2 regions of the Planctobacterium sp. R6 genome follow, and region 2 is predicted to be linked to the other one. Evidence: predicted binding sites of a transcription regulator. Region 2 holds the regulator's gene; the other holds the start of a gene.
The links. Region 2 encodes NrdR, which represses ribonucleotide reductase genes. Its sites were predicted from a motif close to AAACACNANATNTNGTGTTT; they were not measured.

Region 1 (15,957 bases), on a different contig from region 2:
TCGTCCGTTTGAGGGCATTGAATCTCTGATAAAGCAGATCGACGCGCAACATATTCCCTGGGGCATCGTTACCAATAAGCCCGGATTTTTAACTCAGGCATTGTTAGCCTTTTTTCCGGTTTTTAAGCGCTGTCAGGTTTGCTTCTCAGGCGATTCTTTTGCTAATCGTAAACCTCATCCGGAACCTCTGTTAAAAGCGGCTGAAACACTCAATGTTGCACCTCAAAGTATCTGGTACGTAGGAGATGCGGAACGCGATATGGAAGCCGCGCAGGCTGCCGGTATGGTCGCAGTGCTGGCTCGCTACGGGTATCTGACGCCTGATGAACTGGCGCGCAGCTGGGATGTAGATTTAAGCGTAGATTCGCCACATGAACTCTGTGAATTGCTGCCCGGGGTATAATATCGCCCGGGTTGTTAGGTCGATTGCTGTTGAGGTTTTTGTCAATATTATCTTTAGATCGCTTCAGTCTAAACGAACTAATTTTATTACTATTTAATTTATACGAAAATTGCCCCGTAAGATCGCTGTTGAAATTCCAAATACACCTGAATGAGAATAGCTTTGAAGTTAGCTTACACTAACCGAAAAAAGCAGCGGTGATTAAAGCAACAACACACCCTATATCTTGGGTTGAAATGCAGGAAAAACCCCTTTATCTTGTGTCCCAAGGATAACCGACGTTATCTTTAAATTGGGGAATGACGAGTCGAAAACAGCATCATAGCTAGCCTGATATCTGCAGCAATGCAGTCCAGGTCATTAACAAGTGTGCGCGACAGACTACACTTAATCGACCTCGCCAACGATTTATAATAATAACAGTGGCAGCTTTATGAATAATACTTTGTACGTCACCAAGCGAAATGGTGAGCGTGAGCCTATTGATCTGGATAAAATCCACCGAGTCCTTGATTGGGCAGCCAAAGGTTTGTCTAACGTTTCTGTCTCTCAGGTAGAGATAAAAGCACATATTCAGTTTTACGATGGAATAAAAACCGAAGACATTCACGAAACGCTTATCAAGTCAGCAGCCGATCTGATATCAACAGATAGTCCAGATTATCAATATTTTGCTGCGCGCCTGGCCATCTTTCACCTTCGTAAAAAAGCTTACGGCCAGTTTGAACCACCGTCGTTGCTACAACACGTACAAAAAATGGTGGAAATGGGCAAATACGACGGGCATTTACTGGAAGATTTCAGTGCCGCTGAATTTGAGTTGATGGAAGAATACATCGACCATTGGCGAGACATGAATTTCAGTTACGCTGCGGTTAAACAACTGGAAGGTAAATACCTGGTACAAAACCGGGTCACCGGTGAAATCTATGAAAGCGCCCAGTTTTTGTACATTCTCGTGGCCGCCTGCCTGTTTGCTAAGTATCCCACTGAAACCAGAATGAACTATATTCGACGTTTTTATGATGCGACGTCGACCTTCAAAATTTCGCTTCCCACTCCCATTATGGCGGGTGTCAGAACCCCTACCCGTCAATTCAGCTCCTGTGTTCTGATTGAAACGGGTGACAGCCTTGACTCAATCAATGCCACAGCCAGTGCCATTGTTAAATATGTCAGTCAACGCGCTGGTATCGGTGTTAATGCCGGTAAAATTCGCGCATTGGGAAGCCCAATCAGAGGTGGTGAGGCATATCACACTGGTTGTATTCCGTTTTACAAATACTTCCAAACTGCCGTTAAAAGCTGCTCTCAGGGTGGCGTTAGAGGCGGTGCTGCCACACTTTTCTATCCACTATGGCATATGGAAGTTGAGTCGCTCTTAGTACTTAAGAACAATCGCGGTGTAGAAGAAAACCGGGTGCGTCACCTTGATTACGGGGTACAGTTTAACAAAACCATGTACCAACGCTTGATCAAAGACGGCCATATCACTCTGTTTAGCCCGTCAGATGTACCAGGCCTGTACGAAGCGTTTTTCGCTGATCAGGACAAATTTGACGCGTTATATACGCAATACGAACAAGATCCAACGATTCGCAAAAAACAGATAAAAGCACTTGAGTTGTTTAGTTTGTTTATGCAGGAGCGTGCCAGCACAGGTCGTATCTACCTTCAAAACGTGGACCACTGCAACACCCACAGCCCGTTCGATCCTAAAGTTGCGCCGGTTAAACAAAGTAACCTTTGTCTGGAAATTGCCTTGCCAACTAAACCATTGGCGCATGTTAATGATGAAGAAGGTGAAATCGCGCTTTGTACGCTTTCGGCATTTAATCTGGGTGCCATTAAATCACCGGAAGACTTTAAAGAGCTATCGGAGCTGGCCGTCAGAGCGCTGGACAGCCTGCTCGATTACCAGGATTACCCGGTACCGGCGGCATATAATGCCACTATGGGACGACGTACCCTCGGCATTGGCGTCATTAACTTTGCTTATTATCTGGCTAAACACGGTGTGCGTTACTCCGATGGTAGCGCCAACAATTTAGTGCACGAGACCTTTGAAGCCATGCAGTATTATCTGTTGAAAGCATCGGTTGAGCTGGCCAAAGAAAAAGGCGCCTGTCCTAAATTTAACGAAACAACCTATGCGCAAGGTATATTGCCGATAGATACCTACAAAAAGGATCTCGACGCCATCTGTACTTCTCAGCTGAAACTCGACTGGGAGTCCTTGAGAAAAGAGATACAACAGCATGGCTTGCGCAACTCTACACTGTCAGCATTGATGCCATCTGAGACATCTTCGCAAATCTCCAATGCCACAAACGGCATAGAGCCGCCGCGCGGGCATATTAGTGTCAAGGCGAGTAAAGACGGTGTACTTAAGCAGGTGGTTCCTGAATATCAAAAGCTCAAAGACAACTACGAGTTGTTATGGGATATCCCGTCCAATGATGGGTACCTGCAGCTCGTGGCGATCATTCAAAAATTCATCGACCAAACCATATCCGCAAATACAAACTATGATCCGGGTAAGTTCGACGGTGGTAAAGTGCCGATGAAATTATTGATCAAAGATTTGCTTACGGCGTATAAATTGGGTGTGAAAACACTGTATTACCACAATACCCGAGATGGTGCAGGTGATGAATCCAGTAAGCCTGAAACAACCCAAAAAGCGGTCAGCAGGCCAGCCGTCCAGGAAGTTGTGGAAGAACAGGATGATGATTGCGCAGGTGGCGCCTGTAAAATCTAAGTGTGTTAGTGGGAGCCAACAGGCTCCCACTACTTTATTGCAGACCTTCTTATAAAAAATAAAGTCAGATGAAATATACAACGTTCAATCACAACACCACTAACCCGCTCAGTGAACCCATGTTTTTCGGAAACCCGGTGAACGTAGCGCGTTATGACCAACAAAAACACCCAATATTTGAAAAGCTGATCGAAAAGCAGATCAGCTTCTTCTGGCGCCCGGAGGAAGTGGATGTCAGTAAAGACCGCATCGACTTTCAGGGATTGAGCACCTCAGAAAAACATATTTTTGTTTCCAATCTGAAATATCAAACCTTGCTAGATTCCGTTCAGGGAAGAAGCCCGAACATTGCGTTTCTCCCTATCGTTTCGCTACCCGAGCTGGAAACCTGGGTGGAAACCTGGTCTTTTTACGAAACAATTCACTCCCGTTCCTATACACACATTTTGCGGAATCTTTTCTCTGATCCCAGTGAAGTGTTTGAAGATATTGTGGTAAACGAAGAAATCAAACGCCGTGCTACTGATATCTCGAAGTATTATGATGATCTCATCTTTGTTACCCAGCTATGGCAAACACAAGGCGAAGGAACCCATGTCGTTAACGGCACAAAATACCAGGTGAGTATGCGAGAGCTTAAGAAAAAGCTGTACCTGTGTATGAATTCAGTGAATGCGCTGGAAGCAATTCGGTTTTATGTCTCTTTTGCCTGTACTTTTGCCTTTGCCGAACGCGAGTTAATGGAAGGCAACTCCAAGATTATTCGCTTAATTGCGCGTGATGAAAACCTGCACCTGACATCAACTCAGCACATACTGAATCTGTGGGCACGGGGCAAAGATGATCCGGAAATGGCTGAGATTGCAGAAGAATGTAAAGATCAGGCCGAGGCCATTTTCCTGAAAGCAGTTGAGCAAGAAAAGCAATGGGCAGAATACCTGTTTCAGAATGGCTCTATGATTGGTCTGAACAAAGAAATTTTATGTCAGTACGTTGAGTTCATTGCAAACCATCGCATGGCCGCGATTGGTCTTGGTCAACCGTTTGACGTGCAAAGCAACCCGCTGCCCTGGATGAACAATTATTTAAATTCAGATAATGTACAGGTGGCCCCTCAGGAAGCTGAGATAAGCTCCTATCTTGTGGGACAAATTGACAGCGAAGTTAATGCTGATGATTTCGGCGATTTTGATCTTTAATTAGATCATATCGTCGCAATGAAACCCTCTGATACGTTACGCATAACACTGGAAACAGGCGAAATAGTTGAACAACAGGCCGATAAAACCCTGTTAGAATCGTTAGAGGCTGCCGGACAAGAAGTCCACTTCCATTGCCGGGAAGGCTTTTGTGGAGCCTGCAGGACCAAGTTGCTTTGTGGCACAGTAAAGTACCTGACCGATCCACTGGCTTTTATCGACGACGATGAAATACTGCCCTGCTGTTGTGTCGCAGAACAAGATATAAAAATTAAGTTGCTCTAAACCAACAAAAAAGCCACGCTGATGCGTGGCTTTTGTTTTCGTATAAGCGCGTTTCGGATTAATCCAGGTTAACGCCCAGGCGTTTAGCGACTTCTTCATACGCTTCAACCACACCACCGAGGCCTTGTCTGAAACGGTCTTTATCCAGCTTTTCACGGGTTTCTTTGTCCCACAAACGGCAGCCATCTGGCGTGAACTCATCACCTAAAACAATTTCACCGTTTGATACACCAAACTCCAGTTTATAATCAACTAACAACATGCCTGCATCACTGAATAGCGACTTGAGGACATTATTTACCTGAAATGTCAGTTCTTTCATGCGATCTATCTGTGCTTGCGTCGCCCAACCAAAAGATAACACATGGTATTCGTTAACCATTGGATCGTGAAGTTCATCGTTTTTCAGGAAAAACTCAAATGTAGGCGGATTTAATTCCATGCCTTCTTTCACGCCAAGGCGTCTTACAATCGAACCTGCAGCAAGGTTTCGCACAACGCATTCTACCGGTATCATATCCAACTTTTTAACCAGTGACTCATTGTCTGATAGCAGCGCTTCAACCTGAGTTGGTATCCCGGCTTCTTCCAGTTTAGACATTATAAAATGATTAAACTTGTTGTTTACCATGCCCTTGCGAGCCAACTGTTCGATTTTTTGCCCATCAAAAGCAGAGGTGTCATTTCTGAATTCCAATACTAATTTGTCGGCGTCATCGGTTAAGTAAACCGTCTTTGCTTTACCGCGATAAAGTTCTTTAGTTTTTTGCATGATAGCTCTTCAGTAGATTAAATATCTAAATCATTGGTGGTCATAACCTGCTGAAACGCAGGGTACATCTCGCTAATTTTACTGGCCGATAAGGGATTATCTTCCGCATCTCTCAGCGATAAACTGGTTTTTTCTCCCTGCTCTTTTACCACAACCCGGTAATCATCCTGTTCGATTTCGAGTTTATTGTTAGAGCTAAATAAACTGCTCCACCACCCTTCATCCACGCCGGCATAGGTGGCAAAAATCAATCCGGTTGATTGATCTAAATCTTTAACATTAAAGCCCAATTTACGCAGCACCAGTAATAATCTTGGCCAGGTGACATCGTAACTGGCAGAAACCAGGTATGCAGCATTACCATCGGCATCAAATCCTAGTTCCATCGGCAAACCAGTCATCACCTGGCGCGCCTTTCTTATATCCGCCAACGTTAACTGCTTTTCATAATGACTGATGACGTCATTTAAGACTTCAACTTCGTTCTTCCTGACCTGGTGTTCAGAAATTTCATCCACTATTTTTTCGTCTACGGTTTCGAGATAATCCACCAGTTTGGTGTAAAGCGTTGCGGACCGGCCATGGGCTTTGATATCCAGTGTAAATTCGAAACGTTGTCCTACTTTGCGATCAGTTTTGGTCCAGCTATACCAGGGACTATCACCGTCGTCTTCGATAATCATCCAGTCGGTTTTCAAACGCTGTTGTGATTTATCAAAATCCACTACAGCGATACCGCGCTCATCCAGGTAGCTAATCAACGAATTCCAGATAGCGGTATCCAGCGCTACGTCATCCCGAACCTGATCAAACTGCACAATGGCTTCGCGGGAACCCTCTAAAATACGCGAACCGGTAACTACCGGTAACACTAATCTTGGTGAACTGATATCTAGTTTTGCGCCCAGTTCACCAGATTCTGCATTAGCGCCAACATTGGGAATGTCATATTCATCACCAAATTGCGGCGTATCTTTCCCTTGTGGAACCTTTACCTTCTCAGTTTGTCTGGAATCCAGATAAGGGTATGAGGGATCCGTTTTCTGTTCGTCTTGCCATAAGGCACAACCGCTTAACCCAACTGACAAAACCATTGCAACCACAGGTGCACTTTTACGTATTTTTTGCATTAAACCAACGCCATTTGTTTTAATAATTTTTCGAGACTTTCCTGACTGCTAATGTCAGGCTCCACCATGGGCAATCTCAAAAACGGGCTTTGCGAATATCCCATTTTGTACAGCGCCCATTTTGGCATAACTGGATTAGGTTCGATAAACAATTTCCGATGAAGTTCCGCAATTGATGCATCTATTTGTCTGGCTAATTCCGGATCGCCACCTGTCGCGGCTTTACACAAATCAGACATGAGCTTAGGCACAATATTGGCCGTCACTGAAATCACACCGTGACCGCCCTGAATCATAAATTCACAGCCCGTTGGATCGTCTCCGCTCAACAAGGCAAAATCTGCTGGCACCCGATCGCGCAACTCCGCCAAACGCCCAAGATCCCCGGTGGCATCTTTGAGCGCGACAATGTTTTCGTGTTGTGCCAGCTGGATCACAGAATCCGCTTCTAGATCAGCAACGGTTCGCCCCGGTACATTATAAAGAATAACCGGAACAGTTGCAGCATCGGCAATCGCCTGAAAGTGTTTAACCATGCCCTTTTGTTGCGGCTTATTATAATAAGGCACAACGCTCAGCATGGCGGAGATTCCGACACTTTGCATCAAGTCACCCAATTCGATCGCTTCGGAAGTCGAGTTTGCCCCAGTTCCGGCAATCACAGGTATCCGACCATCGGCATATTCTACCGTCTTTTGAACGACGGCTACGTGCTCATCCACTGGCAACGTAGCAGACTCTCCTGTAGTGCCGACTGAGACGATGGCATCAGTACCATTGTCAATGTGGAATTGCACTAGTTTTTGCAATGAAGCATAATCGACGTCACCTTCAGGTGACATTGGCGTAATCAACGCTACAATACTGCCTTTAATCATATGGGCTCCCAGAAAAATAGCGCTTAATGGTAATGACCTAAGCCATTAAAAACAAGGTATCCGCGAGTTTTATCTGGCTACATAAAAAAAACAAAGGAGCGACGCAGGAAAACTGTATGAAACATCAGCTAATTGTAACATTCCTAGGTGCTGATAAAGCGGGGATTTTAGGAGAAATTGCGACACTGGCATGTTCTCTTAACTGTAACATCTTGGACAGTCGTCTGGCTCACTATGGACAAGACTTTTCCTTTAACATGATTTTAGAGGGGACGCTGTCGTCCATCACTAAAGCTGAGTTTAATTTGCCAAGTCTGGCTCAAAAACTCGATCTTCTTTGCATGGTCAAACGTACCAGCCATCACACCAAGCAACACCTGGTTCATTTGGCAGATGTCGAATTCAATGGTAAGGATGCGGTCGGTATCATCAAAGATATTACGACGTTGTTTACCCATCACGGAATACACATTAATGCGTTCCGACAAAAGACGGTGGATATAGAGCAGGAACACACCAGGGTCGAGTGTAAAATGGTGGTGAGCATGCCACAGGAATTAAAAATTGATACCATTGAACCTTTGTTTAATGACTTTATTAAACAACATAACCTGCAAGGGTCAATGAAAGAGAAAACATAGGATTTTATCATGAATACGATTTCCGAAGGACAACCCGTCCCGCAATTCAGTATCCCTAATCAGGATGGTCAGTTAGTCAATTCAGCTGACTTTATAGGCCAGAAAACCTTAATGTACTTTTACCCCAAAGCCATGACACCGGGGTGCACTGTGCAGGCACAGGGTCTCAGAGACAGCAAAGCCAAACTCGATGCGTTAAATGTAAAAGTTTACGGTGTCAGCATCGACCCTGTTAAACGCTTAGGCAAGTTTATCGAACGAGACCAACTCAATTTCGAATTGCTTTCGGACGAAGACCACGCGGTCGCGGAACAATTTGGCGTTTGGGGTTTAAAAAAGTTCATGGGCCGGGAATTTGATGGTTTACATCGCATCAGCTTTCTCATCAACGAGGAAGGTGTGATTGAAAAAGTGTTTAACAAGTTTAAAACTAAAGATCACCACGAAGTGGTGCTTAATTATCTGCAACAAGCCAACTAACATATTGCGCAAAGCCGCACCTATTGTGCGGCTTCTTCTTCCTTTTGATAATTCATAACGGGTGACGACCAGGCGTTAACCAATGCCTTAACCAAAGTCGCCAATGGGATCGCAAAGAATACTCCCCAGAACCCCCACAGGCCGCCAAAAAACAACACTGCGACTATGATATACAGTGGGTGCAGACTGACCGCTTCAGAAAACAGAATCGGAACCAAAACATTACCATCGAGTACCTGAATAATGCCGTAGGCAACCATGACATACCAAAATTCCGGGCTAATACCCCATTGAAAGAGCGCTACAACGGCAATAGGCAATGTAACTACGGCTGCGCCGATAAACGGGATAAGCACTGAGAATCCCACCAACACCCCAAGCAATACAGCATAGCGCAAGTCCATGACCAGAAAAGTGATTACGGATACGGTTCCTACTATGATGATTTCAATCACTTTACCGCGAATGTAATTGACGATTTGCTGGTTCATTTCCTGTGCCACCTGCACGATTAACCGTCTTTGCGTAGGTAAAAAGCCTGAGATTTGGGTGAGTAGCAGGTTTTTGTCCTTAAGCATAAAAAACACCATTAACGGCACCAAAATGCAGTAAATTAACAATGCCGCAAATCCAAACAAAGAACTGAAAGAAGCGGATATGATTTTTTCACCCAGGGACACCACCTTGTCATCCACACCCACAAGCAGTTCCTGGATTTGATCGGTTTTAATTAAATGCGGATAAGTGTCGGGTAAACTCAGTAGCCATACCTGGGCTTTTTGCCAGATGTCGGGTAGCTCACCAATAAGATTGACACTTTGTTGCCAGATAACGGGAACCAGGCCCAGAGAAACTAAAATAGAAAGCCCAATAAAACTGAGTAGTACCAGGCTACTGCCCCATTCTCTGCCTACCTGTGCCTTTTCCAGTTTGACAACCGGCCAATCCAACAGATAGGCCAGTACTACGGCGACAATCACGGGAGTCAGAATGCCGCCCCAGAAAAGCAAGAAAACACCAGATAATACCAATAGCAGCAATAACATAGCTGCGTCAGGATCTGAGAACTTCCTTTCGTACCAACGACCAAACACTCCAAACATACACAGACTTCCGTTACAGTATTCCTTGGCGCATATTATCAGACTCATTCTGTCAAAACGAGATTTGCATGATATAGTCTGTATATTGTTGTTGTGGCCTGATTATCATTTAGCCACGCGAATGATTGACGCTCTGGTGGCCTGAATTGCCGCCCAACAAATCAGAAATGATAAACAGGTACAGCCCAAGCCATTCGCCAAAAATGCGTTTTTACAGAACAAACTGACATACCAAAGGTCAAACAGGCCCAAGGTACCAAAATATTCAAGGAATCCCCGGTGACTGAAAGCATCACGTTAAAATCCATTAGTCAACAGCGCAAAAGTTCTAACTGGGGAGAAATTCCACCATTTTTTCATTTAGTTGCCAGTTCAATTGCCGAGCTTGAAGGCATGAATATTCATGGCTTTGACAATGCCTTTAAACGCCTCGTTAAAAGAAACAACTGGAATCTGGAGCGTCTCGGCGGTGAAGAGCAACTCAGTGGCAAAATCACGGTAAAGAGAAAGCCGCAGTTAATTGTTCATCGTCGCTTTGTTGGCAACAATTATGAAGTGCATTGTATACCTGAAGTCAATGAAGAGCCGGTGGTTTTGTACAGTAAAAACAATCCCAAGATTGACTTCACCGTTTGGGACCCAAGCACCATGCAATGTTTGATAAAACTACCGGATTTTATTGAGTTTATTCGCTTCGCGTTTACCCGTGGTGATGAGATAGATCAAAAGCTGGTGAGGTTTGCAGCAATGACGGTTGATAATATTTTAAAAGATCTTGCAACAGAAATTGATATTGTCGGTCTAAAAGGCTACTCCATTAACCACATCATTGAGCGCATTGAAGAAGAAGGTTCGGTGGAATAACCACCTGTCAACCAGATTAGCCGTTCAACGTTATCAATTTTATACCTTTAAAAAGAGCAAATAATTAACGATATGATGAAAAAGCTGTTCTGTTTATTGCTGTCAGTCAGTGCTTTCTTAGCCAGTGCCCAGGTTGGGCAAGATAAAAATTCCTTACCCGAAATCGGAGTCGTAGCCTCTGATGCAATTACCATTGGCAAAGAAAAAGAAATTGGTGAACTAATGATGAAGCAGCTGCGTAGTCAGGCGCCTGTCATTTCTGATCCACTGCTGGAGGAATATTTAAGCGATATTGGCAACCGACTGGTGGTTAACGCTGACAATGTCAAATTTCCCTTTACCTTTTTCTGGATCAATAACGATGCCATCAATGCCTTCGCATTCTTTGGGGGTCATGTTGGTGTGCATACCGGTTTAATTTATCAGGCAGACAACGAAAGCGAACTGGCTTCAGTGCTGGCTCACGAAATTAGCCACGTAACACAACGTCACATTGCGCGTCGCATTGCGGCACAAAGCAAGGCTGCACCTCTGGCGCTGGCCAGTATTCTGGGGGGGATTCTGCTCACTATGGCAGATCCTGAAGCCGGGATTGCTGCAATTTCCGCCAGTCAGGCAGCCTCTTCGCAATTTGGCATTAATTACACGCGCTCTAACGAACAGGAAGCTGACCGGGTGGGATTTGATATGCTGGATAAATCTGGCTTTGATGTCAGTGGGGCTGCTTCATTCTTTGGCAAACTGGTCGAAAAGAGCCGCGGCCAGTCAAAGCAGTTGGCATTTTTACAAACTCACCCCCTGCCCGAGTCCAGGGTTTCCGATGCAAGGGCGCGCCAGGCCTATTACCAGCGCAAAAACTTGCCAGACAGTCTGCCGTTTCATCTGGTAAAAGCGCGGATTCAGGCTCGTTACATGTTTGATGCCAAATACAACATTGCAGACTTTGAAAATAAACTCCGCAATACCCAGGGCGTACAACAAAAAGCGATGCACTATGGTCTGGCATTGTCATACCTGGCCAATGAGCAACCATTAAAGGCAGAAAAAGCGCTGGAAGTGTTGTTAAAAGAAGATCCTGAAAATCTGTATTATATCGATCTCGCCACCGATATCTCACTGGCCCTTAATCGCAAAGATCAGGCAATACGCAATCTGGAAAATCTGGCCAGTAAAATCCCAAGAAACAGGGTGATCAGTTTAAATCTCGCCAATGCCGCCATCGAAAATGGCGACTATGATAAGGCAATTGAAGTTTTAAACGATTATTTGTTGCTAAATCCCAACCATGTTCTGAGTTATCAGATGCTGATAGACGCCCATGGTAAAAAACAAGCTTTCTTGCAAATGCATCAGGCCAAAGCCGAGTATTTTTCGTTACTCGCTGCCTACCCCAATGCGATTGACGAATTGCACACTGCCTATAACTTTGCTGAAGGTAACAACCTGGAACGGCAACGAATCAGAGCCAGAATTGAACAGTTACGGGAAAGTCAAAAGCGTTTAAAGTCCCTTTAATCGGGTGATTGCTTTAATAATATTGTCGCTGCTTTGCTCACCCATCAGACGTTGTCTGACTACTCCATGGTCATCGATAATGTAAGTGGCAGGCAATGCTTTTGGCGGCTCCATGGGAAGCTTTGCCGGGATTGCCGTACTGATCACCGGGAAACGCATGTCATATTTATTGCGAAGCTGCTGCATATGTTCGTCAGTTTCATTATCGAAACTGATGGCGAACAGTGGATATCCTGACGTGTTGTGAAACTTATTGAGTTCCGGTACTTCTTTCAGACAGGGTGCACACCATTCCGCAAAGTAATTAACCACCACCCATTGCCCGCGAAGTTCTCCCCAACGATAAGCCTGTTGGTCAATGGTCACGAAGTCAGCCTGGTTGTGTTTGAATGCAACAATCCCGGCAGAAAGCGAGACCAGTCCTATCAGAAAAAAAATAATATTTTTGCGCAATTTTGTATTCTCTGAAGCGTTGTATCGTTAGAATAGATGTTTTTAGTTTTTCGAGATTAGCATGTCAAACGTCACCATTCTACATAACCCTCGCTGTTCTAAAAGTCGTCAAACTCTGGAATTACTCACCAATGCCCAACACAGCCCCGAGGTGGTTGAATATTTGAAAACACCGTTGACTGGTGAGCAACTTACCGAGCTGAAAAATAAACTAGGGCTCAGCTCATTTATTGAAATGATGCGGGTGAAAGAGCCGGAATTTAAAGAAGCGGGACTGAGTAAAAGTGATTCTACCGAGCAGCAATTTCTGGATGCCATGGTGAACTTTCCCAAATTGATGGAACGTCCTATTGTCATTACAAGTAATGCTGCTCGTATCGGGCGGCCCCCTGAGTCTGTGTTAGAGCTGTTCTGATGGCCTACATTCTGGTGCTTTATTACAGCCGTCACGGCGCCACTAAGAAACTGGCAGAACAAATTGCTTTGGGTATCGCCAGTGAAGAGCTGGAAGCCCGCATAATGACGGTTGCGCAGACAACAGATGACACCGGCAGCGAATATGCCAGTCAGCAAGACCTCGCTGATTGTGCGGCACTGGCAATGGGCAGCCCAACCCGGTTCGGACAAATGGCAGCGCCATTACAACGCTTTTTACAGGACTCCACAGCACTGTGGCTGAAAGGAAGCCTGGTAGATAAACCAGCCATGGTATTTACTTCATCATCCTCAATGCATGGTGGCCAGGAGTCGACCCTGCTCAGTATGTCACTGCCATTGATTCATCAGGGAATGCTGCTGTGTGGTATACCTTACTCAGAACCGGAGTTGCATGATACCAAAACCGGCGGAACGCCCTATGGTGCCAGCCATGTCGTTAGTAATCAGTTTGCAGATCGATTAAGCGAAGACGAGAAGCAATTGGCGTTTAAACAAGGTAAACGTTTAGCGCAAATCACAAAAAAATTAATGAGAAATTCATGACCGAAAACACGACCTCAACAGTTTCGACTATGTCGGCACAAACACGCCAATTTCGGGTGCTGGCACTAATTGGTTACTTTGGTTTGCTGGCCTGGGTAATACTGTGGCATTTTGTCTTAAGCACCAGCAACTACTCTAATCTGTTTGTATTTCTTTTCTGGGTGTTACCTTTGGTGTTTCCCCTTCGCGGACTGTTGCAAGGAAAGCCTTACACCTATGCCTGGGCAAACTTTGTTGTAATGATTTATTTTTTACACGGTCTTACTGCAATATACACAGAACAAAATTGGTGGTACGCCGCCATCGAACTATTCTTTGCACTGCTGATGTTTATTGGCTGTTGTTACTACGCCCGAAGCAGAGGCAGAGAATTGGGGCTAAAATTGAAAAAACTGTCAGAATTACAATAGAGGAAATCGTTGTGGCCAGAGTGTTGTTGTTAGGTTCTGTAATGCTATTGTCTGCATGCGGTGGTTCAGGGGGCAGCTCGGGCGATTCGCCGTCACCAGGTACGCCAACCACTCCCGCAACCCAACTGACCATTCAGGGAGATAGCGAAGCCAATGTCAACGAAAGTGTTGGCATAGTCGCCATGTTAAATACCGACGCCTCTGCCTACCAATTTAAATGGGCACAAACGTCCGGAACGACCATTAATCTGGTAACTGAAGATAGCCAGGTGTTGAGCTTTGATGCACCGGCAGCGGGAGAATATGGGTTCAGGGTAACGGTGACGGACAATAACGGTGCCGTGCAATTTCAGGACAATCATACGCTGTTAGTGAATGACAATAACCAAAGCGCCACTGTCAGGTTGGATCACGCGGTTTCCGAAACGGCTAAGGTATCACTTCGCGCAGACGCTGTACCCGATCGACAAATCATCAGTATTAGCTGGCAACAAACTGCCGGTGTAACCGTTCCTCAAAGCAATTATACCCAGACTGAAGACAATCAGTTTTTGTTTTTCACTGCCCCGTCCGTTAGCGCCGATCAACTTTTACAGTTCCGGGCCACAATGACGTTGGACAATGGCGACAATGTCAGCGAAGACGCCTATGTTCTGGTGAAAAACGTGACCGCCAGTGACAATGGTTTTTTCCCCGATTCGGCGGAGCGCATCGTTACAACGGAAATGCATGCTTACAACAGCGACTCTCCTTACGCAAATGCGTTAGAAAGCTGCGTTTACAATAATACCGTCAGCAGTTCCTGCCGGTTTTCAACTTTGCCGCTGCTGGGTCAGGTAACTCAGTCACCCAGTATTGAAGACGTCATGGACCGGGTGTTTGTATCCCACCAATGGATGGGTGACCGACTAAAAACTTACCTTGAAAACTCCGTGGCAGCCCAGGATATGTTGTTACTGTTTCGCGGCGTAACGGCAATCATTATCTCCTACGAAGTCAGACCGTCTTTTTACTGGGTCGCTACCGGCGCAATTTATCTCGATGCCAATAACTTTTGGGTAAGCCCGGAAGAACGCGACACCCTAAATGACGTGCCAGATTTTCGCAGTGCCTTTGGTGCTGAGTTACAGTTCTTTATGCCCTGGCGTTATGTGCGTAACAACCAGAGTTATTTATCAAGAGCTGCCTATCCCAGGGCACAGCGATTAAGCCGTATCTTCGAAGACGTAGAAGCCGATATCACCTGGCTGCTGTACCACGAACTGGCCCATGCCAATGACTATTTCCCACCGGACAGATGGCAAGATATCCCCTCTACTTCTGATCCGCTGACTTATTACAACCTGATGCCGGCAGACTCAACTAATTTTGCATCCTTTTATCCACTTAATTCAGATGAACTAAAGGCTTTAGCCCAGGTGAGTTTTGCCGGTGCAACAGCAACAACCGCACAGCGCAATGTCACCGATGTCGATGCTGCAGATATGTTTGAGAACGACAGAGCCGCCATGTATTACAGCTACAGCTCTATCAGAGAAGATTACGCGACCTTATTCGAACGATTCATGATGGCATATCGGTTTAATGCAGAAGCCGACACAGCGGTCATGGAGGTGGTTAGTAATAATCCTGAGTTAATCGTTACCTGGGGGCAGCGCTCGAGAATCAATGACCCGGCATTACTGAGTCGCACCCGACAAACTGTGCGCAACATTTATCCTGGTCTGGATGTTGACGCGATTCAGCCAACCTTACCCGAGCCGAAATATCTGAATCCGGGCGAAAGTTGGCAGGATAACTTAAACTTAGATGGCAATGCCGGGCGTGGTGTAACAAGCGATTTGCAAAGTGCATCAGCGGAGCAACGCGCTCATTATCTGCAACATGCTTTGCACCATGGCAGACCTAAATTACCCGGACAGCAAAAACCAACGCCTAACTGATACCCAAAACGTCTTTTGCAAAAGGTATTGTTAGTTTTCTTTTGGCTTGTAATGAACTCTCATCCAGTGCTTTCATCGCACGGGTGAGAGAATGTAAGTCTCTGGGTAAACGGGTTAGTAGAAAGTTTGCCAAATCGTC
Region 2 (15,957 bases):
TGGTGGGTTCGTCCAGCAACAACATGTCAGGTTTTTCCAGCAACAACCGGCACAGGGCCACACGACGTCGCTCACCACCAGATAATTTGCTGACATCAGCATCCCAGGGCGGTAAACGCAGGGCATCAGCCGCTCGTTCCAGGGCGTTGTCCAGATTGTGGCCGTCTTTACTTTGAATAATGGCTTCCAGTTCACCTTGCTCTTTGGCCAGGGCATCAAAATCGGCGTCAGGCATTGCGTATTCAGCATAGACTTCGTCCAGACGCTTGAGGGCGTGCACCACATCGGCAACGGCTTCTTCGATATTGCCGCGCACGTCTTTGCTTTCGTCCAGTTTTGGCTCCTGCGGCAGATAGCCAACATTTAACCCAGGTTGCGGACGCGCTTCACCCTCAATATCAGTATCGATGCCCGCCATAATGCGTAACAGCGTAGATTTACCGGCACCGTTGAGGCCCAAAACACCGATTTTGGCGCCAGGGAAAAAGCTCAGTGAGATATCTTTCAGAATTTGTCGTTTTGGGGGCACGATTTTGCCAACCCGAGACATGGTATAAACGTATTGTGACATGTAAATACTTTTGGTCAGTTAGATTAGCGATATTGTAATCCAAACCGGGTTGATAAGTCAGGCCCAAATTTTAACTCCTGCATATCCGACCTGTCAGCTTATCTATGCGATTGCTGTATAACTCAGTGTATATTGATTCGGTACTGCATATGTACAAAAGCGGGAAAATCGCTATCATACCGAAACCCTTGAGGCGGGCGCTGGATATGTCATCCCCCCGGCTTTTCTTTTTCCTATTAACCTGAAGGAAGTGCGATGCTGTCCAAAGACATGAATATTGCTGATTTTGACCCAGAATTGTGGGATGCCATCCAGGCCGAAACGGTGCGCCAGGAGCACCATATTGAACTTATTGCCTCAGAAAACTATACCAGTCCACGCGTATTGCAGGCTCAGGGTTCGCAATTAACCAATAAATATGCTGAAGGTTACCCGGGTAAGCGTTATTACGGTGGCTGTGAACACGTTGATGTGGCAGAAGAGCTGGCCATTGAGCGTGCTAAACAATTATTCGGTGCTGATTACGCCAACGTTCAGCCGCATTCGGGATCTCAGGCGAACTCAGCGGTCTTCATGGCGTTGTTAGAGGCCAACGATACTGTATTAGGCATGAGCCTGGCCCACGGTGGTCACCTGACTCACGGCTCGCACGTTAACTTCTCAGGTAAGTTATACAAGGCTGTGCAATACGGATTGAACGAAGCAACCGGTGAAATCGATTACGAGCAGGTTAAAGCGTTAGCTGAAGAACACAAGCCGAAAATGATTATCGGTGGCTTCTCGGCTTACTCAGGTATTGTTGACTGGGCAAAATTCCGTGAAATTGCTGACAGTGTTGGCGCTTATTTATTAGTGGACATGGCTCACGTTGCAGGTTTGGTTGCCGCGGGCGTTTACCCGAATCCGCTACCACACGCTCACGTTGTTACTACAACTACTCACAAGACTTTAGCGGGTCCTCGTGGTGGTCTGATCTTATCAGCCTGCGGAGATGAAGCTATTTACAAGAAGCTAAACAGCGCAGTATTTCCGGGTGGCCAGGGCGGACCTTTGTGCCACGTTATTGCGGCTAAAGCGGTTGCTTTTAAAGAAGCCTTGCAGCCTGAGTTTAAAGTTTACCAACAGCAAGTTGTTAAAAACGCGAAAGCCATGTGCAAAGCGTTTCAGGATCGCGGTTATAAGATTGTTTCCGATGGTACCGACAATCACCTGTTCCTGTTGGATCTGATTGATAAAGACATCACAGGTAAAGATGCTGACGCGGCATTGGGTAAAGCTTATATTACGGTGAACAAAAATGCGGTACCAAACGATCCGCGTTCGCCCTTTGTGACCAGTGGTTTGCGTATCGGCACGCCAGCCATTACCCGTCGTGGTTTTGGTGACGAAGAAGCGGCTCAGGTAGCCAACTGGATTTGTGATGTTCTGGACAACATCGAAGACGAAGCCAACATTGCCAGCGTGAAAGAACAGGTAATGGCACTGTGTAAGCGATTCCCTGTTTACGCTTAAGTTGTAAACAAATCTTTCAAAAGCCAGCTTATGCTGGCTTTTTGTTAGCCTTTCTTTATTGCCTGCTATTTATTAAAATCCACGTCGTTTTCTAGTATTAACCAGGGAAAGGTCGTGAAAAAGTTAATCCTGTCTTTTATCTGCGCGTTGTTTTGCCTTAAAGCGATAGCTTCAGATTCATTAGTACCACTAGATATTTACGGCGCACTGCCGAATGTCAGCATGATGGAAGTATCACCCAGCGGTAAACTAATTGGTTATCGAATGGCCAAAGAAAATCGTGAAATGTACATCATTCATGATTTGGAAAATAACAAGATGCTGAGAGGGGTTGATATCTCCCGTATTCGTCCCAGCCACGCCTGGTTTGTGGACGATGACACCCTGATCCTGGTGGCCGTAGACAATACCCGTATCTTTGGCTTTCGCGGCCGACACGATATCAGTGCTGCCTATTCATTTAAAATCACTGAAAACCGGGTACGCCAGATACTGGTGTTAGGGGAAGGCATTTACAAAGGCCAATCGGATTTAGGCACCATTGTGGGGTTGAGCAGCGACGGTAAGTATGCCTACATGCCTGCCTGGCATACAGAGAGTGCCTATGCCCTGATGAAAGTGAAACTCTCTGGTCGGCGCACGCCACGACCGGTAAAAAGAGGCGTTCATGACGCTATCGATTATTTTATTCACAACGACAAAATGATTGCCAGAGAGCGTTACAATAACAAAACGAATCAGCATCGGGTCGATGTATTGATTGATGATGACTGGCAGAAAATTTTTCAGGAGGAAACCGAAGTTCGCACCCGATCTTTTGTGGGGCTTACCGCGGATTTAAACAGTCTGGTGATGTTAACCAAGGGCGAAAATGGTCGCCGCGCCTATTTCACGATGGCGCTAAAAGACGGCACTGTGTCAGGACCAATTTTTAATCCGGAAGACAAAGATGTGGGGTATGTGCTGACTGATCACAACCGCGTTGTACACGGTGTCAGTTATGCTGGGTTTAAGCCCAGTTATGATTTTTTTGATCCCACAGTGCAAAAAGTCGTGGATCAGGTCATTAAAGATTTACCGGACCATTCGGTCACTTTGGTGAGCTATTCATCTGACTGGCAACACATGATTTTTATGTTGGAGGGTATTGATAGCCCCGGGGATTACTATCTCTACAGCAAAGGCGAGTTTAAATTTATCGCTTCCGGTCGACCAGACTTACCGGTAAATCAAATTAATCAGGTTTTTCAGACGGAGATAAAAGCCAGAGATGGTCTGCGCCTACCTACTCTGTTAACGCTACCGGCGGTGGAGGAATTAAAGAACTTACCGGCGATTATGCTGCCACACGGTGGCCCTGAATCTTATGATCGCATTGAATTTGACTGGTTGGCTCAGTATTTTGCCAGTCGCGGTTACCTGGTGATGCAACCGCAGTTTCGCGGGTCCCGTGGTTTTGGCGCAGAGTTTACCCTGAAAGGACGCGGTGAGTGGGGTCGTAAAATGCAGGACGATTTAACTGATACAGTAAATACCCTGGTAAAATCCGGTTATGTTGACCCCAATCGGGTGTGTATTGTCGGTGGCAGTTACGGAGGCTATGCCGCCCTGGCCGGCGCGGCGTTTACACCGGATCTGTACCAATGCGCCGTATCCTTAAATGGCGTCGCAGACATCGAACGCATGTTGCGGGATGAACGCTATGACTATGGCAGCGATCACTGGGTGGTAGCCTACTGGCAAAAACTCATTTCTGAAGGTGACGTTGATGAAGACCATATCGAGGCAATTTCACCGATAAATCACGCAGATAAAATTAAAATTCCGGTGTTACTTATTCATGGTACGCAAGATGAGGTGGTACCGGATCACCAGTCTGAAAACATGTTTGATGAGCTGGAAGATGCCGATGTCGATGTAAAATATGTGGAGCTGGAAGAAGGGGATCATTACCTCAGCAAAGCAGAGCACCGTATGGCGGCCCTTAAGGCTATCGATGATTTTATCAATCGACATTTGCCGGTAACCCGCTGAGCAACAGAAGCAGAGCATGAAACTGTGGCGGACTGCCTTTTTAATCCAGCCCGATGCTAAAGCAATTTTGCAATTTACTCAGTTTCGGTTATGTTGTGTTAATAAGTTTGACAGTAAAACATTGATAGAATGACAGAAATAACAACCCTGCCGGAAGATCAGAAGCTACATGTGTTGTTTCGCGTTGAACCCGGTTGTATGGGACCGGCAGGTATTGATCATATTCAGGACTACTGTAAGTACGCGCAGCAAAGGGTGCAGTACCTGCATTCTGACTTCGTCAGATGGGAGATTGTTGCACGCATGAACAAGAAATTGCCGGAAATGCAGTTTCGGGCTCTGAATAAGAACCTGACACACGCACAGGCAGAAAAATACCTGGCGATATTCGGACAAAATCTCGAGGAATTTGAAGAACATCTGCACGATATGTTGGCGATATTAGTGGATGAGTTTTGGGAAAAGGACGTCAAACGGGGGCTTTAATATGCAAGGCAGAGAGCGTCAGAATTTGCTTTGCTGAACGCTGGTTTTAAGCTTCCATCACTACCTGCTGTGCCCGGGACTACACGGGTCTGACAAAATCGCCGTTAAGCATTCACATTCGGTATAAATAGTCTGTTCGTTTGAGCCTTGAAAAAAGCGTTTTTACACCTATATCAGAACCGCGTTTATTGTTAGTTAATCAGGATCACGCCAGCATGATTTGCCCGTTTTGTATGACCCAGGAAACAAAAGTGATTGATTCCCGACTCGTCTCCGAAGGCCACCAGGTGCGCCGTCGTCGGGAATGCACAAATTGTCATGAGCGTTATACCACGTTTGAGATAGCCGAATTAGTGATGCCTCGCATTGTTAAGCGCGATGGTAAACGCGAGCCCTTTAATGAAGATAAGCTCAGAGCGGGGATGCAACGGGCACTGGAAAAGCGTCCGGTGAATACCGAAAAAATTGAACAAAGCATCCACCGCATTAAATCCCATTTACGTGGTACCGGCGAAAGAGAAATCAGCAGTGAGCTGGTGGGAAATCTGATAATGGCCGAGCTGATCGAACTGGACAAGGTGGCCTATGTACGGTTTGCCTCTGTGTATCGCTCCTTTGAAGATATCAAAGAGTTTGGTGAAGAAATCGCTCGCCTCGGAGATTAGTATGTTTTCTCAGATCGACGCCAGACACATGGCCAGCGCCCTGAAATTAGCGGAACAGGGCCGCTATACTACTTCTCCCAATCCCAATGTCGGCTGTGTTCTGGTGGCAGAAAACGGTGACATTATTTCAGAAGGCTTTCATTTAAAAGCCGGTGGCCCCCACGCCGAAGCAGAAGCACTAAACAAGGCGAATAACCGCGCCCGGGGGGCAACCGCTTATGTAACCCTGGAACCCTGTTCCCATCATGGGCGCACGCCGCCTTGCTCTGATGCGCTGATAAAGGCGGGGGTGCGACGGGTTGTAGTGGCAATGCAGGACCCGAATCCCAAAGTGGCCGGAAACGGCATTAAAAAGATGCGTGACGCGGGTATTCAGGTGGACATTGGTTTAATGGAAACTCAGGCTACCGCGTTAAATAAGGGGTTCTTCAAGCGACAGTTGCAGGGCTTACCCAGAGTCACATTAAAGATGGCCGCGTCTTTGGACGCAAAAACCGCCCTGTCCAATGGCGTTAGTCAGTGGATTACCGGCACCGCGGCACGTCGTGATGTGCAGGAACACAGAGCGCGCAGTTGCGCCATTGTGAGTGGGTCGGGTACGGTGTTGGCGGATAACCCGGCTCTGACGATCAGGGCTGACGAACTTCCCGGATCAGTGCAACAACAATACCCCGGTGATATCCGCCAGCCATTGCGGGTGATTCTGGATGGCCGTAATCAGCTGCACCCGGCACTTAAGGTCTTCGCCGATAACCGTGTTTTGGTGGTTAACCGCCAGCCGAATCCGTTGCTAACCCAGGCCGGAATCGAGCAGTGGCAAGCGCCAACGTCAGCGGATAAGATTGATTTACAAGCAGTTTTAACCTGTCTGGCGCAGCGACAAATTAATGATGTTTGGCTGGAAGTGGGCAGTCGTCTTGGGGGGGCATTTGTGCAGGCCAATTTAGTGGATGAGCTGATTGTCTATTTAGCACCGAAGCTAATGGGCAGTGCAGGCTTTAGTCTGTTGCAATTACCCGAATTTAAATCAATGGATCAGGTGCCGGAAATGCGTTTTTCAGACACCCGAATGGTGGGCGAAGATTTGAAAATCACCGCCCACTTTGTATAAACAAAAATCAGAGGAGTCACCGTGTTTACCGGAATCATCGAATCTGTTGGCAGTATTGCTTCAATGCAGGCCCGGGGGAGTGATATGCGAGTCAGCATTAATGTTGGCAAGCTGGATATGGCTGATGTGCAATTAGGTGATAGCATTGCCACCAATGGTGTGTGTCTGACGGTTGTGGAGTTCTCCGCGCAACACTATGTTGCTGATGTATCCATGGAAACCATCAAGCGCACCGGATTTGCGGCGTATCAGCAAGGTATGGCTGTGAATCTGGAAAAGGCCCTGATGGCAACATCCCGGCTGGGCGGACATATCGTCAGTGGTCATGTCGATGGCGTGGGCGAAATTGCCAGTATCGAGAACACCGGTCAGACCTGGGAGATTTGGGTGAAAGCGCCGGGTAATCTGGCGCGCTACATCGCTGAGAAAGGCTCGATTACTGTCGATGGAGTCAGTCTGACCGTCAATGATGTGCAGGGCGCTAAGTTTAAGCTGACACTGGTACCGCACACATTGCAGGAAACCATCATCCAACATTATCAAACCGGCACCCGGGTTAATTTGGAAGTGGATGTGATCGCCCGCTATCTGGAACGGCTAATGTTGGGCGATAAAGCGGCCGAGAGCACAGGAAATGCGATTAATCTGTCGTTTTTAGCTGAAAATGGTTATCTACGATAGTACAATTCGCCACCGCAATTGTTCGCAATAAAAATCTGGCTGGTGAATGCAGACGCACTACATTCACTGTGCCATCAACCCTACAGTAAATTAAATTATGTCATTACACAGCACAGAAGAAATCCTCGAAGATATTCGCAACGGTAAAATGGTCATCCTGATGGATGACGAAGATCGTGAAAATGAAGGCGATATTATCATGGCCGCAGAACATGTTACGCCGGAAGCGATTAATTTTATGGTAACTCATGCCAGAGGACTGGTGTGCTTACCTATGACCCAGGAGCGCTGTAAAAAGTTAAAATTACCATTAATGGTGGAAAACAATGGCGCTCAGTTTTCCACTAATTTTACCGTATCGATTGAAGCCGCTGAAGGGGTGGTTACCGGGATTTCAGCCGCTGATCGGGCCCGAACCATTTTGGCTGCCGTTGCGCCCGACGCGGTGGCGACAGATATTGTCCAGCCAGGCCACATATTCCCGCTGATTGCCAAAGAAGGCGGGGTGCTCAACCGGGCCGGTCATACTGAAGCAGCGGTAGATTTGGCGCGTTTGGCGGGCTGTGAACCGGCTGGCGTGATCGTGGAAGTGCTCAACGACGATGGCACCATGGCGCGCCGCCCGGAGTTGGAAGCCTTTGCCAAAAAACACGATCTGAAACTGGGCACAATTGCCGATCTCATCGAATACCGCAATATCAACGAAGCTACAGTCGAGCAGGTGGCCACCTGCAAATTGCCCACCGAACACGGGGAATTTGAACTGGCTACCTTTAAAGACACTATCGACAATCAGGTGCACTTCGCGTTGTGTAAAGGCAATATCACACCGGAAGAGCCCACCCTGGTAAGGGTTCACTTGCGCAATACCTTCAGTGATGTGCTGGGTTCAGGCCGTTCTATTGATCGCTCCATGGATTTACCGCAAGCCATGAAACGCATTGCTGCTGACGGTGGCGTATTGTTGATCTTAGGCCGTGAAGAAACCAGTGACGAGCTGGTACACGTGGTACAGCAATTTGAAGCTGAAGACAAAGGCGAGAAAGCGGTCACTAATTTGTGGAAGGGCACTTCCAGAACCGTTGGTGTCGGTTGTCAGATTTTAAAAACACTGGGTGTGCAGAAGATGCGATTGCTCAGTAAACCGGTTAAATATCATGCCTTGTCCGGGTATGGTTTAGAAGTGGTAGAAACGCTTTCTGACTAAAGATTGAAGACCCGGCAGGGTCTGATGAAATAATACAAAAAATCCGGTGAATAGCGGGCAGGTGTGGTAGAATCCGCGCCAGCCAAATTCCGGACCAATTATTGAGGCAAGATTATATGAACATTGTGGAAGGTAATATCAGAGCCACAGGCAAAAAATTCGCCATTGTGGTGTCGCGTTTTAACAGCTTTGTTGTTGACCATCTGGTCGAAGGTGCGATTGACACCCTGGACAGAGCAGGTGAAGTGAATGAGCAAGATATTACAGTCATTAAAGTACCGGGTGCGTACGAATTACCCCTGGTGGCTAAAAAGGCCGCAGAAAGTGGTAAGTTTGACGCCATTATTGCCATTGGTGCGGTGATCCGTGGTGGCACTCCCCATTTTGATTTTGTTGCCGGAGAATGTAATAAAGGCCTGGCACAGGTGTCTTTAGAGTTCGGCATTCCGGTTGCCTTTGGTGTGATCACCACAGACAGTATTGAGCAGGCGATTGAGCGCTCAGGTACTAAAGCAGGCAACAAAGGTGCAGAAGCGGCGCATTCCGCCCTGGAAATGGTCAACGTTATTGACCAGTTGGCTGGAGTATAAGTCGTGAAAGTAGCCGGACGTAAAAAAGCCAGAGAACTGGCGATGCAAGCCATCTATTCCTGGCAGATGACGGGTAACCCGGTTTCTGAAATCGAGTTAAATGTCGCCACACAACAAGATATGAATAAAGTGGACATGAGCTTCTTTCAGGAAGCATTGCGCTATGTCGCTGAGCATGTAGATGAGTTGGACGACAGCTATAAACTGTATGTGACAGACCGTCCAATAAGCGAGATTGACCCGATTGAAAAGGCTATTTTACGCCTTGCTGCCTTCGAACTGACACAACGCCTCGACGTACCCTACAAAGTGGTTATCAATGAAGCCATTGAGTTGGGTAAACAGTTTGGTGCGGCTGACAGCCACAAGTTTATCAACGGGGTACTAGACAAAGCCGTCCGCCTGTTGCGCAAGGATGAAGTTAAGCGCTAATCCGGTGAAAATGTGAAAGAATTTGATATTATCAAAAGCTACTTCCTGTCTAAAAGCTATCAGCGCCGGGATGTTCAGCTTGGCATAGGCGACGACTGTGCGCTCACAACAGTTCCCGAAGGGCAACAGTTAGTGACCACTACAGATACGCTGGCCGAGAGTGTGCACTTTCCGAAAAATACCTCTGGCAGGGCCGTAGCTCATAAGGCACTATCGGTAAATCTGAGCGATCTGGCGGCCATGGGCGCCGAACCGGCCTGGATCAGTTTGTCGTTGTCCATTCCGCAATACGATGAAACCTGGCTCAGGGATTTTTCCTTGTGCCTGCAGGAACTCACTGATTACTACTCTATTCAGTTGATTGGCGGTGATACGGTGCAGGGGCCTTTGTCCATCACCATTACTGCACAAGGTTTTATTCCTGAAGGTCAGGCGTTAATGCGCTCCCGGGCAAAACCCGGCGACTGGATTTATGTTACCGGCACGCTGGGGGATGCAGGACTTGGCCTGGATCTGTTGCAAAACCTGAAACCGGCAGAGCCGATACATCGCAATTTTCTGATCGACCGGCTTAACTTTCCGACACCACGATTGCTGGTAGGCACAACACTGAGACGCATCGCGACATCCTGTATCGATTTGTCAGACGGGCTAAAATCTGATCTGCAACATATATTGTTTGCTTCCCAAACTGGTGCTCAGGTGGACGTAACGCGTTTACCCTTGTCAGAAGCGATGCTGGCTACAGTCGGTCAGGAAGAAGGGATTCGATACGCCCTGACATCGGGTGATGATTATGAGTTACTGTTCACAGTAGCGGATGAGCAAAAAGGCAGCCTGGAAACCGCGCTGGCCAATTGCAACGTTTCGGCAACCTGTATCGGACGCATAAACGGCGTTGCTGAAAAAATGGAACTCACCAAAGGTGACAAACCCTTTCATTTGCCGGAAAACGGTTTTCAACACTTTAATCACTAACGTCAGGAGTTGCCGCTGACATGGATCGCGCCACTAAAAAAACGGCTCTGAAAAAGCTCAGGCTGAGCAATCCATGGCACTTTCTGGCGCTGGGCTTTGGCAGTGGACTGGCGCCATTTATGCCGGGCACTTTCGGCACCTTAGCGGCGCTGCCTTTCGTCTTTTTATTACCCTTGTTGCCGGTGTCGGGTCAGGTGGCCCTGGTGTTGGCGGTTTCACTGATTGGTATTTACATTTGTGAAGTCGCTTCAAGAGACATGGGCGTTCACGATCATTCTGCAATCGTCTGGGATGAAGTGGCTGGTATGATGATCACCATGATTGCCATACCGCTGAGCATCACCAATCTCGCAGTTGGTTTTGTGGTATTTCGTTTATTCGATATCCTGAAACCCTGGCCTATCAGTTACTTTGACAGGCAGGTTCATGGCGGACTGGGCATAATGTTGGACGATATTATTGCTGGCGTATTGTCGTTACTGACCATGCAGGCTCTGTTACATTACGGCTTGCTGAGCGTCTGAAACAAGGCATAACCCTTTGCAGAGGCGCTGAGTTATGCGCCCAGCGTTTGCAAGAATGACTGCACTTTATGGGTAATGCCCTGGGTATCCAAACCTAACTCCTGATACATTTCTTCCTGCGTGCCCTGCATAATAAATTCATCCGGTATGCCGAGGTGCAGCACTTTTACCATCTGCGGCTGGCTGTTAATGTATTCTGCAACAGCACTTCCAGCACCACCAGCAATGGCATTGTCTTCCAGGGTCACAATCAGACTGTGAGTTTTGATCACTTCCTGAATGGCATTCTCATCTAAAGGCTTAACGAATCGCATGTCTACCAAGGTGGCGTTAAGTGCGTCTGCGGCCGCTTCGGCATAGGGCAATAAGGTGCCGAAGTTCAACAGGGCAACCTTCTCGCCATCCTTCAGTTTACGCGACTTACCGATGGCCAATTGGTTCATGGTGGCACTGACCTCAATACCTTTACCCGCACCTCTGGGGTAACGCACCGCAGCCGGTTGTTGCAACAGGTGGCCGGTATACAACATATCGCGGCACTCCTGTTCATCGCCAGGTGTCATAATCACCATATTAGGAATGCAGCGCAAATAAGAAATATCAAAAGCCCCCTGATGGGTGGGGCCATCAGCGCCCACTATGCCAGCTCTGTCTATGGCAAACAGCACCGGCAGGTTCTGTAAAGCAACATCGTGGATCAGCTGGTCATACGCCCGCTGTAAAAAGGTAGAATAAATAGCCACTACGGGGTTTAAGCCATCAATGGCCAGTCCGGCTGCAAGGGTCACAGCGTGTTGCTCGGCAATCGCCACGTCAAAATATTGCTCTGGATATTGCTGTGAAAACTGCACCAGTCCTGAGCCTTCCCGCATGGCCGGTGTTATGCCCATGAGTTTTTTGTCCTGAGCGGCCATGTCGCAAATCCAGTCACCAAACACCTTGCTGAAGGTGGGGGCACTGCCACTGGACTTGGGTAAGGCATTTTCCGCCGGATTAAATTTTGGTACAGCGTGAAATTTAATCGGATCTTTTTCTGCTTCTTCGTAACCCTTGCCCTTTTTGGTGACCACATGCAGTATCTGTGGGCCTTTGAGGTTGCGCATATTAGTGAGGGTATCCACCACGCCGTTAACATCGTGACCATCAATTGGCCCGATATAGTTAAACCCCAATTCTTCAAAAATAGTGCCCGGTACCACCATGCCTTTGATGTGCTCTTCTGCACGGCTGGCAAATTCTTTGATGGGTGGGACATTTGACAGCAGTTTTTTGCCTCCGTCGCGGATGGAGTTAAAGAAACTCCCGGTCAGCAGACGGGCAAGATGGCTGTTCAGAGCGCCCACGTTTTCCGAAATGGACATTTCATTGTCATTTAGGATAACCAGCATGTCTTTGCTGATGTCACCACCGTGGTTAAGCGCTTCAAATGCCATACCGGCGGTCATAGCGCCGTCACCGATTACGGCAACAACTTTGCGACCTTTTTGCTCTTTTTCCGCGGCGATAGCCATGCCCAGAGCAGCGGAAATGGAGGTGGAGGAGTGACCCACTGCAAAGGTGTCGAATTCACTTTCCGGTGGCCAGGGAAACGGATGCAGCCCGCCCTTTTTACGGATACTGGTAATGCGATCGCGCCGCCCGGTTAAAATCTTATGTGGATAAGCCTGATGACCTACATCCCACAACAAGCGGTCAAAAGGCGTGTTATAGGCATAATGTAACGCCACAGTCAGCTCAACGGTACCTAATCCAGAGGCAAAATGACCACTACTTTGACTGACGCTGGCTAACAGGTAAGCTCTTAATTCATCGGCCACCTGCTTCAGGTCTTCTTTGGGTAAAAGCCTTAAATCTTCAGGGCTATGAATCTTAGCCAGTAAAGGGTAATGAGAAATATCCAGGGTCATGTTAGGTAAAGAGTGCCTTAGTGGTTACGACTAAACAGGTAATCGGTGAATGATAGCAAAATTTCTGTGTTGTAAGGTAGTGCTAACAAGGCCTGTTTAGCTTCGTCGTGTAGTTGTTGTAAGTATTGTTTAGCGCCAGCCATGCCCATTAATGCCGGATAGGTGTTTTTATCAGCACTAATATCTGAACCCTGAGGTTTACCCAGTTGCTCGGTACTGCCTTCAATATCCAAAATATCATCCTGGACCTGAAAGCCCAGGCCAATTGCCTGGCTAAATTTATGCAACAATTCGTTTTCGTGAGCTGGTAGCCCCGCCAACTGGGTTGGAAAACGGATGCTGGCATTTATCAGTGCACCGGTTTTCAGGCGGTGCATCAATTCCAAATCTTGTTGGGCGATGGACTTTCCTGCCTGAAACAAATCCACCGATTGCCCCCCACACATGCCCTGTAACCCGGAGGCAGAGCTCAGTATCCGAATCGCGCTGATGGCTTCACTGGCAGTCAATTGAGGTGCCTGACTAATTATCTCAAACGCCATGGTCTGCAACGCATCGCCGGCTAAAATTGCAATATCTTCGCCATACACAATGTGGCAGGTGGGTTTACCGCGGCGCAGGTCGTCATTATCCATAGCGGGCAGGTCATCATGGATCAGTGAGTAGGTGTGAATACATTCAACTGCGGCTGCAAAATGCAGCATTTTTTCATGTGGCAGGTGCAACATTTCCGCGCTGGCAAGTGCCAGGAAAGACCTGACCCGTTTACCGCCGGAAAACAAACTATAGCCCATAGCCTTTTGTAGTTCACCGGGTAGCATCGGGTATTCACCCAAGACCTTTTCCAGTAAATGCGTGATTTCTTCGGCGTAGCGCGACGCGGCGGTTTTCCATTTCATAGCGGTCAGTTTTGATCCGGGGATTCTTCAAACGATTGCAGGGTCATGTCATCACCCGTTTGGGTCAGTATCCTGACACGTTGCTCTGCTGATTTTAACTTTTCCTCGCAGTCCCGTACCAATTTTATGCCCTGCTCAAAAGAACTCAATGCCTCTTCCAGGGACAATTCGCCTTGCTCCATTGCGCTCACTATTTTTTCCAGTGACTGCAAGGATTGCTCGAAACTGGTATCGGTATTCCTGTTGTCGGTCGTCATTTCGTTCGCTCTGCCAGAATGTGAAGGCGCAAGATACATAAGCAAAAACCAGGGGTCAATTAAAATTCTGGCGCCGTTGCAGGGACCAGAATACCAGCATTCCTGAAATAAAATGATTTTATTCCTCTGGAAAAATGTCACTTTGCCGATAGAATGGTTGTTAAGTCAGCAACTTAATGCATGAAGTAAAGCAATAAAATGCGCCAGAGGTTGGTGTTGTTGACCATCAGATAATAATTATTCGGGGAGGACAGTGTGGATCTGGCAACGCTAATAGGCATGATAGGCGCCATTGGTTTTGTAGTGATGTCCATGGTGATGAGTGGCGAGATGGGCATGTTTATCAATGTTCCATCATTACTTATCGTATTTGGAGGCACTATTTTTGTCGTACTGTCGCAGGTAACCTTAGGGCAATTTTTTGGCGCAGGTAAAATTGCTGCAAAAGCTTTTATGTTTAAAATTGAAGCCCCGGATGAGTTAATTCAGAAAATTGTTGAAATGGCTGATGCCGCCAGAAAGGGGGGCTTTTTGGCGCTTGAAGAAGCGGAAATCGAAAATTCATTTATGCAAAAGGGCGTAGATATGCTGGTGGACGGTCACGATATCGATGTTGTGCGCACCACGTTGCACAAAGATATTTCGTTAACTACTGAAAGGCATGAATTTGGCGCCACTATATTCAAAGGCATGGGTGATGTTGCGCCTGCGATGGGTATGATCGGCACACTAATAGGTTTGGTGGCCATGTTATCTAATATGGATGACCCTAAAGCCATTGGGCCGGCGATGGCGGTGGCACTTCTGACCACACTGTATGGGGCGTTTTTTGCCAACGTTATTTGTTTACCGGTAGCCACTAAACTGAAAAACCGCAAAGACGAAGAGAAGGTAAATCAAAGTCTGGTATTAGATGGCATTATTGGTATTGCCGATGGGCAAAACCCCAGAGTTATCGAAGGTATTCTGAAAAGTTACCTTGCTTCCACAAAACGCGGTGCGGCTAAGCCCGAAGATTAATTGAGTAAAGTCAATGAGTGAAGAAGCTGAAGAATGTCCCAAATGCCCCCCCGAAGGCCTGCCCGCCTGGATGGGAACATTCGCTGATCTGATGTCACTGTTAATGTGCTTCTTTGTACTGTTGTTGGCGTTCTCAGAAATGGATGTACTCAAGTTTAAGCAAATTGCCGGTTCTATGAAATTTGCGTTTGGTGTGCAAAACAAGATAGAAGTTAAAGATATCCCAAAAGGCACCAGTGTTATTGCCATGGAATTCCGTCCTGGCAGACCTGATCCCACTCCCATAGAAAATATCCAACAGCAAACCATTGAAATGACCCAGCAAATGCTGGAGTTTCAGGCTGGCGATGAAGACTCAGCTGGTGGCCGTCAGAAACAGCGGGGACAGGAGCGAGGTGGTCAGGCGCAGCAAACGGCTACCGATTCATCCTCTTCTTCGCCTACGCAACCTCAGAGTCAGGAACAGATCAACGAAAACATGAAAAAAGTTGCTGAAAAGCTGCAACAGGAAATTGTGGACGGCTCCATCGAGATGGAATCCCTGGGTCAGCAAATCGTAATACGCATTCGGGAAAAAGGGTCCTTCTCAGCGGGTTCGGCGTTTTTACAGCCGCAATTTATTCCGGTGATTCAAAAAGTCGGTGCCCTGTTGGTGGATATGCCCGGTGAAATTGCGGTGTCAGGTCACAGCGACAGCCAGCATATTTCTAATGAGTTATATCGTTCTAATTGGGATCTGTCTTCGCAGCGGGCGGTCGCAGTGGCCGAAGTCCTCAGATTAGTGCCAGGGTTCGACGAAGGTCGCATGGAAGTCGTGGGACGAGCCGACACCCAACCGCTGGAAATGCCCGGTCAGGAGTCTGATGACAACCGCAACCGTCGGGTTGAGATCGCCATTAATCAGGGCAAGCCTAAATTCTCTGAACCTATCTCGATATCAGAAGAAGAATCCTAAGCCAATCAACGGGTTTTCCGGGACCGGACAATATAAGGTTTACTGGGATTGCGATGAGAGTATAATCGGCGCTTTTTTCGGCCGGAGAGAGACGTGAGATTCCTGGTAAAGCTACATCCTGAGATCAC

Region 1: nrdA (class 1a ribonucleoside-diphosphate reductase subunit alpha) is a predicted target of NrdR. The motif match lies at 618-637, and genes of this name have one in related genera.

Annotation. Positions count from the first base shown of each region.
Region 1 covers NZ_JBVTQY010000009.1:77,870-93,826, forward strand. The annotation lists gene AC0J20_RS08235 (HAD family hydrolase) at 1-403, shown strand, start outside; gene nrdA (class 1a ribonucleoside-diphosphate reductase subunit alpha) at 837-3,164, shown strand; gene nrdB (class Ia ribonucleoside-diphosphate reductase subunit beta) at 3,233-4,363, shown strand; gene yfaE (class I ribonucleotide reductase maintenance protein YfaE) at 4,382-4,648, shown strand; gene purC (phosphoribosylaminoimidazolesuccinocarboxamide synthase) at 4,707-5,420, opposite strand; gene bamC (outer membrane protein assembly factor BamC) at 5,438-6,550, opposite strand; gene dapA (4-hydroxy-tetrahydrodipicolinate synthase) at 6,550-7,428, opposite strand; gene AC0J20_RS08270 (glycine cleavage system transcriptional repressor) at 7,545-8,069, shown strand; gene bcp (thioredoxin-dependent thiol peroxidase) at 8,079-8,549, shown strand; gene AC0J20_RS08280 (AI-2E family transporter) at 8,570-9,652, opposite strand; gene AC0J20_RS08285 (hypothetical protein) at 9,932-10,516, shown strand; gene bepA (beta-barrel assembly-enhancing protease) at 10,589-12,031, shown strand; gene AC0J20_RS08295 (TlpA family protein disulfide reductase) at 12,017-12,484, opposite strand; gene arsC (arsenate reductase (glutaredoxin)) at 12,546-12,899, shown strand; gene wrbA (NAD(P)H:quinone oxidoreductase) at 12,899-13,465, shown strand; gene AC0J20_RS08310 (DUF2069 domain-containing protein) at 13,462-13,875, shown strand; gene AC0J20_RS08315 (PKD domain-containing protein) at 13,887-15,818, shown strand; gene hda (DnaA regulatory inactivator Hda) at 15,811-15,957, opposite strand, start outside.
Region 2 covers NZ_JBVTQY010000034.1:28,912-44,868, reverse strand. The annotation lists gene ettA (energy-dependent translational throttle protein EttA) at 1-571, opposite strand, end outside; gene glyA (serine hydroxymethyltransferase) at 827-2,083, shown strand; gene AC0J20_RS17980 (alpha/beta hydrolase family protein) at 2,198-4,117, shown strand; gene AC0J20_RS17975 (hypothetical protein) at 4,247-4,603, shown strand; gene nrdR (transcriptional regulator NrdR) at 4,819-5,268, shown strand; gene ribD (bifunctional diaminohydroxyphosphoribosylaminopyrimidine deaminase/5-amino-6-(5-phosphoribosylamino)uracil reductase RibD) at 5,264-6,379, shown strand; gene AC0J20_RS17960 (riboflavin synthase) at 6,401-7,060, shown strand; gene ribBA (bifunctional 3,4-dihydroxy-2-butanone-4-phosphate synthase/GTP cyclohydrolase II) at 7,158-8,267, shown strand; gene ribH (6,7-dimethyl-8-ribityllumazine synthase) at 8,384-8,857, shown strand; gene nusB (transcription antitermination factor NusB) at 8,861-9,289, shown strand; gene thiL (thiamine-phosphate kinase) at 9,302-10,267, shown strand; gene AC0J20_RS17935 (phosphatidylglycerophosphatase A family protein) at 10,288-10,791, shown strand; gene dxs (1-deoxy-D-xylulose-5-phosphate synthase) at 10,824-12,698, opposite strand; gene AC0J20_RS17925 (polyprenyl synthetase family protein) at 12,716-13,597, opposite strand; gene AC0J20_RS17920 (exodeoxyribonuclease VII small subunit) at 13,603-13,854, opposite strand; gene pomA (flagellar motor protein PomA) at 14,110-14,874, shown strand; gene AC0J20_RS17910 (flagellar motor protein MotB) at 14,888-15,829, shown strand; gene thiI (tRNA uracil 4-sulfurtransferase ThiI) at 15,923-15,957, shown strand, end outside.